One region of the Streptomyces sp. NPDC037290 genome, then DNA from elsewhere that is predicted to be linked to it. Evidence: riboswitches for the same ligand, from Rfam matches in the RefSeq annotation. Region 1 holds a riboswitch; each other region holds the start of a gene.
What was found. A riboswitch is a leader RNA that binds a small molecule or an ion and turns the genes downstream of it on or off. The one in region 1 is predicted to bind cyclic di-AMP.

Region 1 (5,663 bases):
TGCGCCTCGCCGGCGCGCCCTCGATGGGCTGGCTGGACGTGAAGGCCTCCGGTGACGTCGAGGTGCCGGTCATCGAGGCCGCCATCGACGAGGAGCTGGCCCGGTTCGCCGAGGAGGGCCCCACGCCCGAGGAAATGGAGCGGGCCCAGGCCCAGTTGGAGCGCGAGTGGCTGGACCGGCTCGGCACGGTCGCCGGCCGCGCGGACGAACTGTGCCGGTTCGCCGTCCTGTTCGGCGACCCGCAGCTCGCCCTGACCGCCGTGAAGCGCGTGCTGGCGGTGACCCCCGAGGAGGTCCAGGAGGTCGCCAAGGCCCGTCTGCGCCCCGACAACCGCGCGGTCCTGGTCTACGAGCCGAAGTCCCCGGAGCAGGCCCCGGACGCCGACGTCCCCGAGGACCCCGAGCAGGAAGCGACCGTAGAGGCCGGTAACGAGAACGAGGAGACGGCCAAGTGACCGAGCTCGCCACCATGGACTTCCACCCCCAGCCGCAGCCCGGCGAGGCCAGGCCCTGGGCCTTCCCGGCCCCCGAGCGCGCCGCGCTCGACAACGGCCTGACCGTGCTGCGCTGCCACCGCCCCGGCCAGCAGGTCGTCGCCGTCGAGGTCCTGCTCGACGCCCCCCTGGACGCCGAGCCGGCCGGCCTGGACGGCGTCGCCACGATCATGGCGCGGGCGTTCTCCGAGGGCACCGACAAGCACTCCGCCGAGGAGTTCGCCGCCGAGCTGGAGCGCGCGGGCGCCACCCTGGACGCGCACGCCGACCACCCCGGCGTCCGGCTCAGCCTGGAGGTCCCGGCCTCCCGCCTGGGCAAGGGCCTCGGCCTGCTCGCCGACGCCCTGCGCGCGCCCGCCTTCGCCGAGAGCGAGGTCGAACGCCTGGTCCGCAACCGCCTGGACGAGATCCCGCACGAGCTGGCCAACCCCTCCCGCCGGGCCGCCAAGGAACTGTCCAAGGAGCTGTTCCCGGCGACCTCGCGCATGTCGCGTCCGCGGCAGGGCACCGAGGAGACCGTCGAGAAGATCGACGCCGCCGCCGTACGCGCCTTCTACGACCGTCACGTCCGCCCCGCCACGGCCACGGCGGTCGTGGTCGGCGACCTCACCGGGATCGACCTGGACGCGCTGCTCGGCGACACCCTGGGCGCCTGGACGGGCACCCCGGGCGAGCCGCGGCCCGTGCCGCCGGTGACCGCGGACGACACCGGCCGCGTGGTCATCGTGGACCGGCCCGGCGCCGTCCAGACGCAGCTGCTCATCGGCCGCGTGGGCCGCGACCGGCACGACCGCGTGTGGCCCGCCCAGGTGCTCGGCACCTACTGCCTCGGCGGCACCCTCACCTCCCGCCTGGACCGCGTCCTGCGCGAGGAGAAGGGCTACACCTACGGCGTGCGGGCGTTCGGGCAGGTGCTCAGGTCCGCGCCGGACGGCTCGGGCGTCTCGATGCTCGCCATCAGCGGCTCCGTGGACACCCCCAACACCGGTCCCGCCCTGGAGGACCTGTGGAAGGTGCTGCGCACCCTCGCCGCGGAGGGCCTGACCGACGCCGAGCGGGACGTGGCCGTGCAGAACCTCGTCGGGGTGGCGCCGCTGAAGTACGAGACCGCGGCGGCCGTCGCGAGCACCCTGGCCGACCAGGTCGAACAGCACCTGCCCGACGACTTCCAGGCGACGCTGTACCAGCAGCTGGCGGCGACGGGCACGGTGGAGGCCACGGCGGCCGTCGTGAACGCCTTCCCGGGGGACCGCCTGGTGACCGTCCTCGTAGGTGACGCCTCCCAGATCAAGGCGCCCGTCGAGGCGCTCGGCATCGGTGAAGTGACCGTGGTGGCGGCCGAGTAGACGGCACCGTCGCAGCGGCCGGCGCCGACCGAGCGGCCGCACGCGTGCGTGGGGCCCTGACGACCGACAGGCCGTCAGGGCCCCTGTTGTTCCACTCCCTTCCCCAGATGCCCGATTTGGGGCGGAGGTTGCCTGTCTGCCCTGTGGGATGCGCTACAAAAGCCGGGATCCGTTTGGGATTCGAAAGCGGGCTTTCGTAGCGTCGTCCGGGCTGTTCGTCAGGCAGTGCGCCGCACCCGCGGCACCGGACAGCCATCGCCGAGTCCCCGTACGGCGCGAGCCAGGGGAGCCGGGGACCCATGCAGTCCCTGGGGTGAATCGGGCGCCCGCGCGTCAGCGAGGGGGTCCGTAGGAGACCTTCCTGCTCCGAACCCGTCAGCTAACCCGGTAGGCGAGAGGGAAGGAAAGGACCAGCCACTCCATGGCGTTCATGTGCGCCACCGGGAAGCACCGCAAGCCCGGCCGGGTCAAGCGCACCACCGCTCAGGCGGCCGGTATCGCGGCCCTCACCACCACCGGCGTCATCGGCACCCTCGCCGCGTCCCCGGCGCTCGCCGCCGAGCGCACCGCCGAGCAGACCGGCCTCACCCCGGTGGTCACCGTAGGCGACGACATCGCCGAGCAGATCGACGCGCAGGCCGCCGCGCAGCGGCAGGTCGCCGAGCAGAAGGCGGCCGAGCAGGCCGCGGCCAAGAGGGCCCAGGAGCTCCACGAGGCCAAGGTGCGCGCCGCCCGCGAGGCCGAGCGCAGGCGTCTGAACGCCTTCGTCGCCCCGATCGCGGACTCCTACGTCTCCACGGCCTACAAGGCCAGCAGCTCCCTGTGGTCCTCCGGCTCGCACACCGGCATCGACTTCCACGCGGCCAGCGGCACGCCCGTCCACGCGGCCGGCTCCGGCACCGTCGTCTCCACCGGCTGGGGCGGCGCGTACGGCAACCAGATCGTGATCCGGATGGCCGACGGCATGTACACCCAGTACGGCCACCTGTCGTCGATCGGGGTGACGGCCGGCCAGCGGGTCACCCCGGGCCAGCAGATCGGCCTGTCCGGCGCGACCGGCAACGTCACCGGCCCGCACCTCCACTTCGAGGCCCGTACGACCCCCGACTACGGATCGGACGTGGACCCCGTCGCGTATCTGCGCAAGCACGGCGTGGACGTCTGACACCCTGTCCCTCTTCCTGACAAGCCCCGGCCCGCACCGGCCGGGGCTTTCGCCGTTTTCTGGGGCGTCCGCCGGAGTCGCTGACCAAAAAATATCCATGGATTCCGGCCTGCCGTCGGAATTTCCGCCGTATTGGAATAGAGTCACCGGAACACGCGTCCATCGTCGACGTTTCACGGGGATTAAGGCGGAGGTCGGTCATGCGTATTCCGGCGCACTCGGTGTGTACGGCGATCCGGGACGACATCGTCGCCGGTGTCTACGAACGCGGCGGCCGCCTCACCGAGGAAGTCCTGGCCCGCCGCTACGGCGTCTCGCGCGTCCCGGTCCGTGAGGCCCTGCGCACCCTGGAGGCGGAGGGCTTCGTGCTGACCCGCCGGCACGCGGGCGCGTGCGTGGCCGAGCCGACCGAGCAGGAGGCGGCCGACCTGCTGGAGATGCGCATGCTCCTGGAGCCGCTCGGGGCCGCGCGGGCCGCCCAGCGGCGCACGGAGGCCCACCTGAAGGTGCTGCGCGGACTGGTCAGGATCGGCCAGGAGCGGGCCAGGCGGGGCCACAGCGACGATCTGCGCTCACTGGGCGGCTGGTTCCACGAGACGCTCGCCCAGGCCTGCGGCAGCCCCTCGCTGACCGCGATGCTCACCCAGCTGCGGCACAAGATCGCCTGGATGTACGCGGTGGAGGCGCCGCCGAGCCCGGTGGAGTCCTGGGCGGAGCACGGCGCCATCGTGGACGCGGTGACGCGCGGCGACGGCGAGCGGGCGCGGGCGCTCACGGCGCTGCACACCGAGCGTGCGACGGCCGCGCACCGGCTGCGATTCGCCTCCGGCGCGGACCGCGGGGAGCGTGTGAGGAACTCGCAACATCGCGTAAACATGCCGAGCCTGCGGCATTAACACAAGCGTCGTATACAAAGAAGACGCATTCGGTGGACGCGGATTTCCGCTGCCCTTTTCCCGCGCACCTTCGTATGCCTTTCTCACTCGCCTTCACGCGTCCTGATTTCCGGCACCCGAAAACGCGGAAGCCGCGCCACCCGGAAATGGGTGACGCGGCTCCCTCGTCTCACTCAGACGGTCTCGGGCAGCTCTTCCAGGCCCTCGGAGACCAGCTTGGCCAGACGGTCGAGGGCGACGTCCGCGCCCTCGGCGTCGGAGGCGAGGACGATCTCCTCGCCGCCCTGGGCACCCAGGCCCAGGACCGCCAGCATGGAGGCCGCGTTGACGGGGTTTCCGTCAGCCTTGGCGATCGTCACCGGGACGCCTGCGGCCGTGGCGGCTCGGACGAAGATGGAGGCGGGGCGGGCATGGAGGCCCTCGGCCCAGCCGACGTTGACGCGGCGCTCAGCCATGTGTTGCTGCCCTTCAGTCTTCAGGGTTGTCTAGACCAGTTTCCCATACCGCGAAGCATGCCCGGATCGGATCTTCCTCCGCTCCGGTGCGGCGCCGGAACCGCGGCCTCGGTTCCAGCTTCCGTCCTCCACAGACTGCCCCGCGCCGTTGTCGTACGCGAGCCGTACTCTGGGGCCCATGCAGACCTCGGCGGACCGGCAGGACCGGCACCAGTACCCCGCCCACTGGGAGGCGGACGTGGTGCTGCGCGACGGGGGTACCGCACGCGTCAGGCCCATCACCGTTGATGACGCCGACCGCCTGGTCAGCTTCTACGAGCAGGTTTCGGACGAGTCGAAGTACTACCGCTTCTTCGCGCCGTACCCCAGGCTCTCCGCCAAGGACGTCCACCGCTTCACGCACCACGACTTTGTGGACCGGGTGGGACTCGCGGCCACCATCGGCGGCGAGTTCATCGCCACCGTACGCTACGACCGCATCGGCGCCGACGGCATGCCCGCCTCCGCGCCCGCCGACGAGGCCGAGGTCGCCTTCCTGGTGCAGGACGCCCACCAGGGCCGTGGCGTCGCCTCCGCCCTGCTGGAGCACATCGCGGCCGTCGCCCGCGAGCGCGGCATCCGCCGCTTCGCCGCCGAGGTGCTGCCCGCCAACACCAAGATGATCAAGGTGTTCACGGACGCCGGTTACACCCAGAAGCGCAGCTTCGAGGACGGCGTCGTCCGCCTGGAGTTCGACCTCGAACCCACCGACCGCTCCCTCGCCGTGCAGCACGCACGGGAGCAGCGCGCCGAGGCCCGCTCGGTACGGCGGCTGCTCGCGCCCGGCTCCGTGGCGGTCGTCGGCGTGGGCCGCGCCCCCGGCGGAGTCGGCCGCAGCGTCCTCGGCAACATCCAGGACGCCGGCTACGGCGGTCGGCTGCACGCCGTGAACAAGGCCTTCCCGGAGGACCTCAAGGAGGTCGACGGAGTGCCGGCGCGCCGGTCCGTGCGGGACGTCGACGGCCCGCTGGACCTCGCCGTCGTCGCCGTACCGGCCGAGCAGGTGCCTGCAGTGGTCGCCGAATGCGGAGAACACGGCGTGCAGGGGCTCGTGGTGCTCTCCGCCGGGTACGCCGAGAGCGGCCCCGAGGGGCGCGAGCGGCAGCGGGCGCTCGTGAAGCAGGCACGCGCGTACGGCATGCGGATCATCGGCCCGAACGCCTTCGGGGTCATCAACACCGCGCCCGGCGTGCGTCTGAACGCCTCCCTCGCCCCCGAGATGCCCCGCCCCGGCCGCATCGGCATGTTCGCCCAGTCCGGCGCCATCG
Region 2 (5,663 bases), on a different contig from region 1:
CTGCGACCTCTGGGTTATGAGCCCAGCGAGCTACCGAGCTGCTCCACCCCGCGTCGTTGTGACTCCAGAGTACCCCATGTTCAGGGCCGCACGCACACCGCCTTTCCCGGGGCCGCGCCCGGAGGGTCATCCGCTCGGTCCACCGCGGTCGCCCGGCGGGCCGGCTGCGGCCACGCTGGACCTACGTCGGACATGCGGGAGACAAGCGGTGCGCCCAGGAGAGGTGGAGGAGAGCCAGTACGTCAGGGCGGGCGCCCGGCTCCCCGGTGACCCCGTGCCCGGCCCCGGCCCCGGCGACGAGCCCGCCCCGGTGCGGCACAGCCGCCGGCCGACCCCGCGCTCCCTCGCCCGCGCCCTGCCCGCCCTGCTGATCACGGGCGGAATCCTGTACGGCCTGCTCACCCCGAGGCAGTTCACGGCCGTCCCCTTCTTCACCGCCGCCCCGCTGGTCGCCGCGCCCCTGTCCTCGCTGCGCAGTACCGCCCTGACCGGCGCCCTGGCCGTGGCCGCCATGTACGCGGTGCACGCCCGGGGCGGCGAGCATCCGGTGGTGGCCGCCTTCACGGACGTCGTCACCGTGGCCACGGTCGCCCTGCTGGCCGTCGCGATCAACCGGGTGGTCCGCCGCGGCGACCGGCGGCTCGCCTCCGCCCGGGAGATCGCCGAGGCCGCCCAGCGGGCCGTGCTGCCCGAGCCCGCCGAGCGGATCGGCGGCTTCGAGATCGCCGCCTGCTACGAGGCGGCCCGGCGGGACGCGTTCATCGGCGGCGACCTGTACGCGGTGCAGGACACCCCGCACGGGGTCCGGCTGGTCGTCGGTGACGTGTGCGGCAAGGGAGTGGGCGCGGTCGCCGCCGTCGCCGTGGTGATCGGGGCGTTCCGGGAGGCGGCCGAGCAGGAGACCACGCTGGAGGCGGTCGCGCGGCGGCTGGAGCGGGCGCTGGCCCGCGAGGGCGCCCGGCGGGGCGGCGTCGACGCCTTCGAGGGCTTCACCACGGCCGTCCTCGCCGAACTCCCGCACGGCGACGGCGTGGTGAGGATCGTCAACCGGGGCCATCCGCCGCCGCTGCTGCTGTACGCCGACGGCACCCTGCGCGCGCTCACCGACGCCGCGCCCGCGCTGCCGCTCGGCCTGGGCGACCTGGGGACGTGGCCCGACCGGGCTCGGCAGGAGCGCTTCCCGGACGGGGCGACCCTGCTGTTCCACACCGACGGCCTGTCCGAGGCCCGGGACGCGCACGGCCGGTTCTTCGATCCCGAACGGCGGCTCGCCGGACGTGTCTTCGACGGCCCGGGCGCCCTGCTGGACCGGCTCGCCGACGAGGTGCGGCGGCACTCCGGCGGCGGGATGGCGGACGACATGGCCCTGCTCGCCGTACGGCGCCCGTGATCGTTCGTCTGTGCCGCGTGATCATCTGTACCGAGGGTGATCGGACGGCAGCCCTCCGCATAACATCTGAGTCACCATCAAAAACGCCGAGACTCCTGAACGTAGACCAACTCGCCCGCTTTGTCGCAGTCCTGACCGGTAAGTCCAGGGCGGAAAACGCTAATGATCAAGCCGAACGGCTTGGAAAGTGACCAGCAGGTCTATTAACGTTCGATAACGCAGCGCGGTCGTCCCAGCCGTCACAAGAGACGGCTCCGTGCGCACGCGCCGAATCCCGTAAGGGAACCGGGGAACCACCAACCCTGGGGTGAATCACGCGGATACCGCGGTGGAACGCCGTGAACTCACGGAGTCCACCTCCGGTATACGCGCGTAGGAGACCTTCCTGCTCCGAACCCGTCAGCTAACCCGGTAGGCGGAGGAAGGAAAGGAGCACGCCCGAGTGGCGTCCAACCCGCCTGCCCCAGAAGCCCCGTTCATGCCCGCGGGGGCCGAGCCCGACACCTTCGGCTACGGCTCCTACCGCGCCGAAGAGGGCCCGTGGGAGGAGTGGAACCCCACCGAGGACTCCGTCTCCCCGGTCCGCGGCCGGCACCGCGTCGCCAAGCAGCGCGGCGGCTTCGCGCGCAGCTCCACCGTCCTCGGCGTCGGCGTGATGGCCGCGGTCGGCGCGGGCGGCATGGCCAGCGCCAACACCGGCAAGCCGCCGGTCTCCATATCCCTGCCGGACCTGGACTCCGTCGAGCACCTCTTCGGCGACGGCTCCTCCGACGCGCACCAGGCCACCAGCACCGGGCTGAGCAACGTCGGAGCGCGCACGGACAGCGCCGAGAGCGGCAACGCCGGCGAGGCCCTGCGCAACCGGATCATGGCCCAGGCCGAGCAGCAGCAGAGCAAGGCCGACAGCAGGGCCACCGCCGCCGCGCTCGCCGCCGCCGAGAAGCAGACCGCCGACGCCGCGGCCAAGGCGGAGAAGGAGGCGGCCGCCAAGGCCGCCACCGCCAAGAAGGCGGCCGAGGCCACCGCCAAGAAGGCGGCCGAGGCCGACGCCAAGAAGGCGGCCGAGGCCAAGCGGCTGGCCGAGCTGGCCAAGCAGTACCAGCTGCCCGTCGTCTCGTACACGATCACCGGCACCTTCGGACAGCCCGGCGCCATGTGGTCCTCCGGCTACCACACCGGTCTCGACTTCGCCGCCCCCACCGGCACCCTCATCAAGGCCATCCACGGCGGCACGATCACCCAGGCCGGCTGGGCCGGCGCCTACGGCTACCGCACGGTCCTCACCCTGGACGACGGCACCGAGCTGTGGTTCTGCCACCAGTCCTCGATCAACGTCTCGGTCGGCCAGAAGGTCTCGACCGGCGAGGTCATCGGCCGCATCGGTGCCACCGGCAACGTCACCGGTCCGCACCTGCACCTGGAGGTCCACCCGAACGGCCAGGCCGCAGGCATCGACCCGGCGCCGTGGCTGCGGGACAAGGGCCTCACCCCCTGATCGTGTCACCCGTGTGAAACGCGGGAAATCAGCGCCGGCGGCGGAATGCGATCATCCGCCGCCGGTGTTGACGTGAAGCATGACTTCTCTGCGCACACTCGGTTCCTCCGACCTCGAGGTCTTCCCGCTCTCCCTGGGCGGCAACGTCTTCGGCTGGACCGCCGACGAGGAGACCTCCTTCGCCGTCCTCGACGCCTACACGGCCGCCGGCGGCAACTTCATCGACACCGCCGACGCCTACTCCGCCTGGATCGAGGGCAACAAGGGCGGTGAGTCCGAGACGATCATCGGCAAGTGGCTCAGGGCCCGCGGCAACCGCGACAGCGTGGTCATCGCCACCAAGGTCAGCCAGCACCCCGAGTACCAGGGCCTGTCCGCGGCCAACATCAAGGCCGCCGCCGACGCCTCCCTGCGTCGCCTGGACACCGACTACATCGACCTCTACTACACCCACTACGACCAGCCCGAGGTGCCGGTCGAGGAGATCATCGGCGCGCTGGACGAGCTGGTCAGGGCGGGCAAGGTCCGGCACATCGCCGCCTCCAACATCAGCCCCGAGCGCCTGCGGGCCTCCCTGGACCACTCCGCCCGCGAGGGCCTGGCCCGCTACGTCGCCCTCCAGCCCCACTACAACCTCGTCTCCCGCGCCACCTACGAGGGTCCGCTGCAGGACCTGGCCGCCCGCGAGGGCCTCTCCGCGGTGCCCTACTTCGCCCTCGCCTCGGGCTTCCTGACCGGCAAGTACCGCCCCGGCACCAAGGTCGACAGCGCCCGCGCCGGCCGCGCCCAGCAGTACGCCGACTCCGAGCGCGGCCAGAAGGTCCTGGCGGCCCTGGACGAGATCGCCGCCGCCCACGAGGCCCCCGTCGCCACGGTCGCCCTCGCCTGGCTGGCCGCCCAGCCGACGATCACGGCCCCGATCGCCTCGGCCCGCACGGTGGACCAGCTCCCGGCACTGCTGGGCGTGGCGGACCTGAAGCTGACGGAGGAGGAAGTGGCGAGCCTGACGAAGGCCTCCGCGTAGCCCACCCCTTTCCGCCGCAACGGCGAAACCGGTGGTACGGCGGACTCCGGTGGTACGGCGGACTCCGGTGGTGCCGAACCCTCCGCAACCCCCCGGGTCTACGACCGATAGGGGTTGTACGCGGGGTACGGCACCGCCGGATACCCGAACTGCGGAGCCCAGTACACCGGTGCCGGAACGCAGACCCTGGCCGCGTACTCCAGAGCCGGCCGGGCCAGCTCCCGGCGCTTCCACAGCTCGTCCAGCAGCTCCCGCTCCCGTACGACGAAGTCGGCCCCGGCCTTCCCCCTGCGCCCCCGGTGCCGCAGGGACGCCAGCGACGTCGCGTACGCCTCGTACTGCGCCACGGCCAGCGCCGCGGGGCGGCCGGCGTGGTGGCGGGCGTAGTCACGGGCCGTCCGCCGCGCCCGCATCGAGCCGAGCGCGAACGGCTCGGCGGGCCCGAGCCACCCGGCCAGTACGTACGCCGGCAGTTCCTCCCGCACGGTGCGCAGCTCCCGCTGCCGCGTCCAGATCGCGAGCCAGGTCAGCAGGGCGAACACGGGCACCATGAAGCCGCCGTAGACGGCGAAGAAGCCGAACGCGCCGAAGGTGGAGGAGCCGTTCCAGAAGGCGTGCATGCTCATCGCGAGCAGCAGCCCGCAGACTGGCAGCAGCACCCGCCGGACCCGCTGCCGCTCGGCGCAGAGGGCGGCGACGCCGAAGCCGAGGCCGGTCATGGTGGTGAAAAGGGGGTGCGCGAACGGGGACATCACGATGCGCACGAAGAAGGTGGCGGCGGTGACGGAGGCGATGCCGCTGCCGCCGGTGAGCTGGTCGGTCCCGAAGGCCGTACCCAGGTAGAGGATGTTCTCGGTGAACGCGAACCCGGTGGCGGTGATCCCGGCTATCACCACGCCGTCCACGATCCCGGTGAAGTCACGCCGGCGGAAGAGGAAGACCAGCAGCACGGCGGCGGCCTTGGCGGACTCCTCCACGATCGGCGCTATCACGGTGGCGCCGAGGGTGTCGGCACTCGCCGGATCCGCGGTGGCGGTGGCTATCCACTTGGTCGCGAAGCTGTTGGCGACGATGGCTATCAGCGCCGCCGCGCACGCGCCCCAGGCGAAGGCGAAGACCAGGTTCCGCCAGGGTCCCGGTGCCACCCGGTCCAGCCACCGGAAGGCGGCCATGAGCCACGGCACGGGCAGCACGGCCAGCCCGAGTCCGACGAGAAACCCCTCCGTACCGGTCTGTCTGCGCACCAGCGCGAGGATGACCAGCCCGGACAGCGCCAGCAGCGTGATCAGTGCGCCGTACCGCACCCACCGGCGCTGCCACCAGTGCGGGGAGGGCGGTACAAGGCCGTCGGGGCCCGGAGGGTACGTCGGAAACGCAGGACTGGTGGCCACGGCATCGACCCTAACGGTGGCGGGACGAGGGGCTGGAGCGGATTATCGGTCCCGGTGCGGTACGCGCCGGAAGAGCAGATCGTTCACCACGTGTCCCTTGTCCAGACCCTGCCCCTCGAAACGGGTCAGTGGACGGAACGGGGGACGGGCCGCGAAACCGCCGTCCGCCTGCGTGTTCTCGAAGTCGGGGTGCGCGGTGAGCACCTCCAGCATCTGCTCGGCGTACGGCTCCCAGTCGGTCGCGCAGTGCACGATCGCGCCGGGCCTCAGCCGGGTCGCGGCGAGCGTCAGGAACTCGGGCTGGATCAGCCGCCGCTTGTGGTGCCGCTTCTTGGGCCAGGGGTCCGGGAAGTACACCCGCAG
Region 3 (5,663 bases), on a different contig from region 1:
GCTCCGGGTTGGTGACGAACAGGTCGTCGCCGACCAGCTGGACCTTGTCGCCCAGACGGTCGGTGATGACCTTCCAGCCGGCCCAGTCGTCCTCGAACAGCGGGTCCTCGATGGAGACGAGCGGGTAGGCCGCCACGAGCTCCTCGTAGTACTCCGTCATCTCGGCGGCGGAGCGCTCCTTGCCCTCGAAGAGGTACGTGCCGTCCTTGTAGAACTCGGAGGCGGCCACGTCGAGCGCGAGGGCGATCTGCTGGCCGGGGACGTAGCCGGCCTCCTTGATGGCCTCGAGGATGAGGTCGAGGGCCTCGCGGTTGGAGCCGAGGTTCGGGGCGAAGCCGCCCTCGTCGCCGAGGCCGGTGGACAGGCCCTTGCCCTTCAGCACCTTCTTGAGGGTGTGGTAGACCTCGGTGCCCCAGCGCAGGGCCTCGGAGAAGGACTCCGCGCCGATCGGGGCGATCATGAACTCCTGGATGTCCACGTTGGAGTCCGCGTGCGAACCGCCGTTGAGGATGTTCATCATCGGCACCGGCAGCAGGTGCGCGTTCGGACCGCCCAGGTAGCGGAAGAGGGGGAGGTCGGACGCCTCGGAGGCGGCGTGGGCGACGGCGAGGGAGACGCCGAGGATGGCATTGGCGCCGAGGGAGCCCTTGTTGTCGGTGGCGTCCAGGTCGAACATGGCCTGGTCGATCAGGCGCTGCTCGGTGGCGTCGTAGCCGACCAGCTCCGGGCCGATCTGCTCGATGACGGCGAGGACGGCCTTCTCGACGCCCTTGCCCTGGTAACGGTTGGGGTCACCGTCGCGCAGCTCGATGGCCTCGAAGGCGCCGGTCGAGGCGCCGGACGGGACGGCGGCACGACCCGTGCTGCCGTCGTCGAGGCCGACCTCGACCTCGACCGTGGGGTTGCCTCGGGAGTCCAGGATTTCCCGGGCTACGACGACGTCGATGGACGGCACGAGCATCTCCTTCTTGGATGTGACGCTGGAAGTGCGGGGCGGTGTGCCTTACGGCGCTGCCTTGCGACTAGAGCCTAACCGTCTCCAGGGGATCAGCCACCGACCGACCGCCCCGTGGACGGGGAGGGACACGCAGACGGTACCCATTGTTCATGAGCGGAACAAAGGGGGGTGGGGGTGAAGAGCGGGGAAACACGCGGGGCACACAGAAAAAGACCCCGCCCCGGCGCGTACGGGGGAACACGCGCCGGGGCGGGGAGCCCGTGGGGACCGGGGGGCGGACCCGAGGGCCGCCGCGCCTACTTCAGGTGCAGCTGCTGGCCCGGGTAGATGAGGTTCGCGTCCTCGACGATGTCCTTGTTCAGCTTGAACAGCTTCTGCCAGCCGCCCTGGACGTGGTGCTTCTCGGCGATGGTGCTAAGGGTGTCACCCTTGACGACCTTGTACTCGCCGTCGCCCTTCTTGACCTTCTTGCCGGTCGGGGTGGTGACGGTCTTGCTCGCGGACGGGGCCGTGCGCTCGGCGGAGCGGGAGGCGGCCTGCGTGCCGGTGGAGCGGGTGGTGGTGCTCGGCGCCGTGCTCTTCGAGGGGGTGCTGGGCGCGGAGCCGTTGTAGGCGGCGCTCGACAGGCCCGTGCCGCAGACCGGCCAGGCGCCCTTGCCCTGGGAGGCGAGGACCTTCTCGGCGACGGCTATCTGCTGCGCCTTGGTGGCCTGGTTGGCCTGCGAGGCGTAGGCGGTGCCGCCGTACGCGGCCCACGTGGAGGCGGAGAACTGCAGACCGCCGTAGAAGCCGTTGCCGGTGTTGATGGACCAGTTGCCGCCGGACTCGCACTGGGCGACGGCGTCCCACTCGGAGGCGGTGGCGGCGGAGGCGTTGCCGGCCGCCATCAGCGGGGCGGCGACGGCGGCGCCGGTCACGCCGGCGAGAGCGATGACGCGGGTGGCCTTGGACGGACGGCGGTGCTTGCCCTTGCCGGTGAACAGCATGGATCGATCCCCTCACCGACGCCTGCGAGGTGAGCTGTCGGGTTCGGGCCGGTTGAGTTGCCCGGCCGCACGCTCGCTCTCGCGAGGTGCGGCTTCACCCCCAGCCGGTACCGGCGTCAACCGCCGGGACCGGCACTTACCTTGGGTCCCCCGCTCCTGCCCACGGCGCTTGACGCGACGACTGTTCCCGGGCAACCGCTGGCAGGATTCGGCGTTGCGGATGCCGGGGCTCGTGGTGACGAGCGGCCTTGACCGTAGACAGGTGATCGAGGGAATTTCAAAGACGATCAGGGCTTCTGAGACTCATCCCACACTTTCACCGAAACGGACATCAGCGGCGAAACGGGGTGTCAACTGCCGCTACTTCTGGACCGTTTCAGAACCGATGTCCAGGGTCTGACCGGCCGCGATGTGGTTCGGGTCGGCGCCGATGACGCTCTTGTTCCCGTCATAGAGCGCGCGCCATCCGCCGTCGACGCCAAGGGAGTCGGCGATGGAGGCGAGGGTGTCCCCCTCGCGCACGGTGTAGGTGCTGGCCGCGCGGCCGGCGTGACGGCCCGAAGAAGCGGCGTTCTGACCGTTTGTCGCGCTTTCGTCCGCACTTTCATCCGCGCTGCCGCCGCGGTGACGCCCGCCACTGCTGAGCGCACCGGTGTCGATCAGACTCCAAGAACCGGCAGGCTGCTGGTAATTGTCCGATTCGTCGGTACCGGGGGGCACCGAGGGCGCGCTGTCACTCCCCCGCGAGCCGCCACTTCCGGTCAAGCCGGACTTGTCAGTCTTGTCGGACTTGGGGGTGCTGGTCCCGGTCGGACCCTCGGTCGCGTCCGGGGCCTTGGTGTCCTGGCGGCTCGGGCTCGGGGCCGGGGTGGTGCTCGCGTCGGACGAGGAGCCGGAGGCATCCGAACCCGAGGAGTCCGTGCCGGACGTGGAGTTGGAGTCCGAGCCGGAACCGGATGCGGATGAATCCGGCAGACCGGACGAGTCGGAGCTGTCGGCCGAGCCGGACGTGTCGCCCGGCCCGGCGGTGCCGCCGGAGCCCCCGACGCCGGTGTCGACGTCGACCGAAGCGGAGTCGGAGGTCAGGCCGGCGGTCAGCGCGCACATGGCCCACGGCTTGGTGCCCTGGTCGGCGAGGATCTTCTCGGCGACGGCTATCTGCTGCGAGCGGCTGGCCTGGTCGGCGCTGTCGGCGTACTGCGTGCCGCCGTACTTGCCCCAGTCGTCCTGCGAGATCTGCAGGCCTCCGTAGTAGCCGTTCCCGGTGCTCGCGCTCCAGGAGCCGCCGCTCTCGCACTCGGCGACCTTGTCCCACGTGGTGCCGTCGGCGGCGTTGGCGCTCGCGGCGCCGAGCAACGGGATGGCGATGGCGGAGCCGGTCACTCCGGCCGCGACGAGGAGGGCCGGAGCCTGACGGGGGCGACGGTGACGACCGTTCCCGGAGAGCATGCGGAAGCCTTTCGTGCGACAGCAGGAGCGGCGCGGCGCGCTGAAATACCTCGCCACGCTGATGGGTGAACGTATCGGCAGACGATCACTTGTCACAAGTTAATGCCGCGCAGATCACGTGAAGATCACAGAGTTGAACGTCCCTGATGTTCACCGTTCTACGGCTTTGCCGGACTCCGGTGTGAACTCCACGGGCAGCGTGCGCAGGCCGCGCATGATGAGCCCGCCGCGCCAGCGCAGGTCGGCCGGATCGGCCGCGAGCCTGAGGTCGGGCAGCCGGGTGAGGAGCGTGGCGAGCGCGGTCTGGCCCTCCAGCCGGGCGAGCGGTGCGCCGAGGCAGTAGTGGATGCCGTGGCCGTACCCGAGGTGCTGGTTGTCCCGGCGGGCGAGGTCCAGCACGTCCGGGTCGGCGAACCGCTCCGGGTCCCGGTCGGCCGCCGCGAGCACCACGAGCACCGGATCCCCCGCCGCGATGTCCTGGCCGCCGATGGTGAGCGGCTCGGTGGCGAACCGCCAGGTGGCCAGCTCCACCGGGCCGTCGTAGCGCAGGAGTTCCTCCACCGCGGTCTCCAGCAGGCCCGATTCCCGCCCGGCCAGGGAGTCCTGCAGCCGCCGGCGCTGCTCGGGGTGGGTGAGCAGCGCGCAGGTGCCGTTGCCGATGAGGTTGACGGTCGTCTCGAAGCCGGCGAACAGCAGGATGAACGCCATCGCCGCGGCCTCGTTCTCGGTGAGGTGCTCGCCGTGGTCAGAGGCGCGGATGAGGCCGGAGATGAGGTCCTCGCCGGGCGCCGGTTCGGCGGGCAGCGCCTCGCGCTTCTTGTGGATCAGCTCGGCGAGATAGCCGCGCATCTTCTTGACGGACCGGGCGACGCCGCCCCGCGGCCCTCCGCCGTGGCGGATCATCATGCCCGCCCAGTCCCGGAAGTCGTCCTGGTCCTCGCGCGGGACACCGAGCATGTCGCAGATGGCGTAGATGGGCAGCGGGAAGGCGAACTCGTGGATGAGGTCGGCCGAGCCCTTCTCGGCGAACCCGTCGATGAGGTGGTCGGTCAGCTCCTGCACGCGCGACGCGAACTCGGCGACCCGGCGCGGGGTGAACGCCTTGCTGACCAGCCGGCGCAGCCGGGTGTGGTCCGGCGGGTCGATGTTCAGCAGATGGGTCATCAGCTCGGCCTTGCGCTCGCCGGGGATGCCGGTCTTGCCCTTGGCGTGCGCGGGCTCGTCGTGGTGCGCCGGGTTCTTGCTCAGCCGCTGGTCGGCCAGGGCCTGCTTGGCATCGGCGTACCGGGTGACCAGCCAGGCCTCGACCCCACTGGGCAACCGTGTCCGGTGCACCGGGGCGTGCTCGCGCAGCCAGGCGTAGGCGGGGTAGGGGTCGGTGGCGAACTCCCAGGTGAACAGGGTGGGAGCCGATTCCGGGGCGGGGCCGCGAGCGGCCTGGGGGTGGTGCTGGTCGGTCACTCCTCGACCGTATCCGGACTCGGGTGGGCCTCCGCGTCCCGGTGGCCGCCGCCGACCGCGCCCGCAGCCTCCGGCCCGGCGCCCTCCGCCTCCCGGATCGCCTCCCGGTACGCCCGGGCCGCCGCCCGCAGGGCCGCCTCCGGGTCCGCGCCCGCCGCCTCGGCACGGACCGCCAGCGCGAGCAGCTCGTACCCGATCCCCTCGCCGCGGGGCAGCGGGACGTCCAGCTTCGCGGTGCGGGCGCGGGAGGCGAGCTTGGCGGCGAGGGCCAGCGCGGGCTGGGCGAGCGGAACGCCCTCCGTGACCGAGGTGCGCCGCTTCTCCTCGGCCTTGGTGCGCAGCCAGTGCGCCTTGACGTCCTCCGGTGTCTCGGCCTTCTCGTCACCGAAGACATGCGGGTGGCGGTGGACGAGCTTGGCGACGATGCCGCCGGCCACGTCGTCGACGGAGAACGGCGCTTCCGGGTGCTCCTCGGCGATCCGGGCGTGGAAGATCACCTGGAGCAGGACGTCGCCCAGCTCTTCGCGCAGTTCCTGGCGGTCGCCGGCCTCGATCGCCTCGACCAGCTCGTACGCCTCCTCGATGCCGTACTTGGCGAGGCCCTCGTGGGTCTGCCGGGACGACCAGGGGCATTCGGCGCGGATGCGGTCCATGACCTGCACGAGGTCCAGCAGGCGGGCGCCCGGCAGGTCGTAGGAAGCCGGCAGCAGCTCCAGCTCCGGCATGGAGACGCGGCCCGAGCCGGCCAGGCGGGCCAGGCCGTCGGTGAGCGCGGGCTCTCCCTCACCGGTGGCCACGACCACCACGGT

Region 2: another riboswitch for cyclic di-AMP. It lies ahead of ACZ7HQ_RS26115 (M23 family metallopeptidase); the one in region 1 lies ahead of ACZ7HQ_RS06480 (M23 family metallopeptidase).
Region 3: another riboswitch for cyclic di-AMP. It lies ahead of ACZ7HQ_RS21390 (transglycosylase family protein); the one in region 1 lies ahead of ACZ7HQ_RS06480 (M23 family metallopeptidase).

The regions. Positions count from the first base shown of each region.
Region 1 covers NZ_JBVJVZ010000002.1:163,434-169,096, forward strand. The annotation lists gene ACZ7HQ_RS06470 (M16 family metallopeptidase) at 1-455, shown strand, start outside; gene ACZ7HQ_RS06475 (M16 family metallopeptidase) at 452-1,840, shown strand; cyclic di-AMP (ydaO/yuaA leader) riboswitch at 2,087-2,249, shown strand; gene ACZ7HQ_RS06480 (M23 family metallopeptidase) at 2,262-3,005, shown strand; gene ACZ7HQ_RS06485 (GntR family transcriptional regulator) at 3,206-3,901, shown strand; gene ACZ7HQ_RS06490 (HPr family phosphocarrier protein) at 4,075-4,356, opposite strand; gene ACZ7HQ_RS06495 (bifunctional acetate--CoA ligase family protein/GNAT family N-acetyltransferase) at 4,535-5,663, shown strand, end outside.
Region 2 covers NZ_JBVJVZ010000007.1:382,684-388,346, forward strand. The annotation lists tRNA gene ACZ7HQ_RS26105 (tRNA-Met) at 1-53, opposite strand, end outside; gene ACZ7HQ_RS26110 (PP2C family protein-serine/threonine phosphatase) at 209-1,390, shown strand; cyclic di-AMP (ydaO/yuaA leader) riboswitch at 1,646-1,823, shown strand; gene ACZ7HQ_RS26115 (M23 family metallopeptidase) at 1,833-2,885, shown strand; gene ACZ7HQ_RS26120 (aldo/keto reductase) at 2,965-3,909, shown strand; gene ACZ7HQ_RS26125 (PrsW family intramembrane metalloprotease) at 4,008-5,300, opposite strand; gene trmB (tRNA (guanosine(46)-N7)-methyltransferase TrmB) at 5,343-5,663, opposite strand, start outside.
Region 3 covers NZ_JBVJVZ010000005.1:587,002-592,664, reverse strand. The annotation lists gene eno (phosphopyruvate hydratase) at 1-961, opposite strand, end outside; gene ACZ7HQ_RS21390 (transglycosylase family protein) at 1,255-1,944, opposite strand; cyclic di-AMP (ydaO/yuaA leader) riboswitch at 1,949-2,122, opposite strand; gene ACZ7HQ_RS21385 (transglycosylase family protein) at 2,305-3,393, opposite strand; gene ACZ7HQ_RS21380 (cytochrome P450 family protein) at 3,544-4,854, opposite strand; gene ACZ7HQ_RS21375 (nucleoside triphosphate pyrophosphohydrolase) at 4,851-5,663, opposite strand, start outside.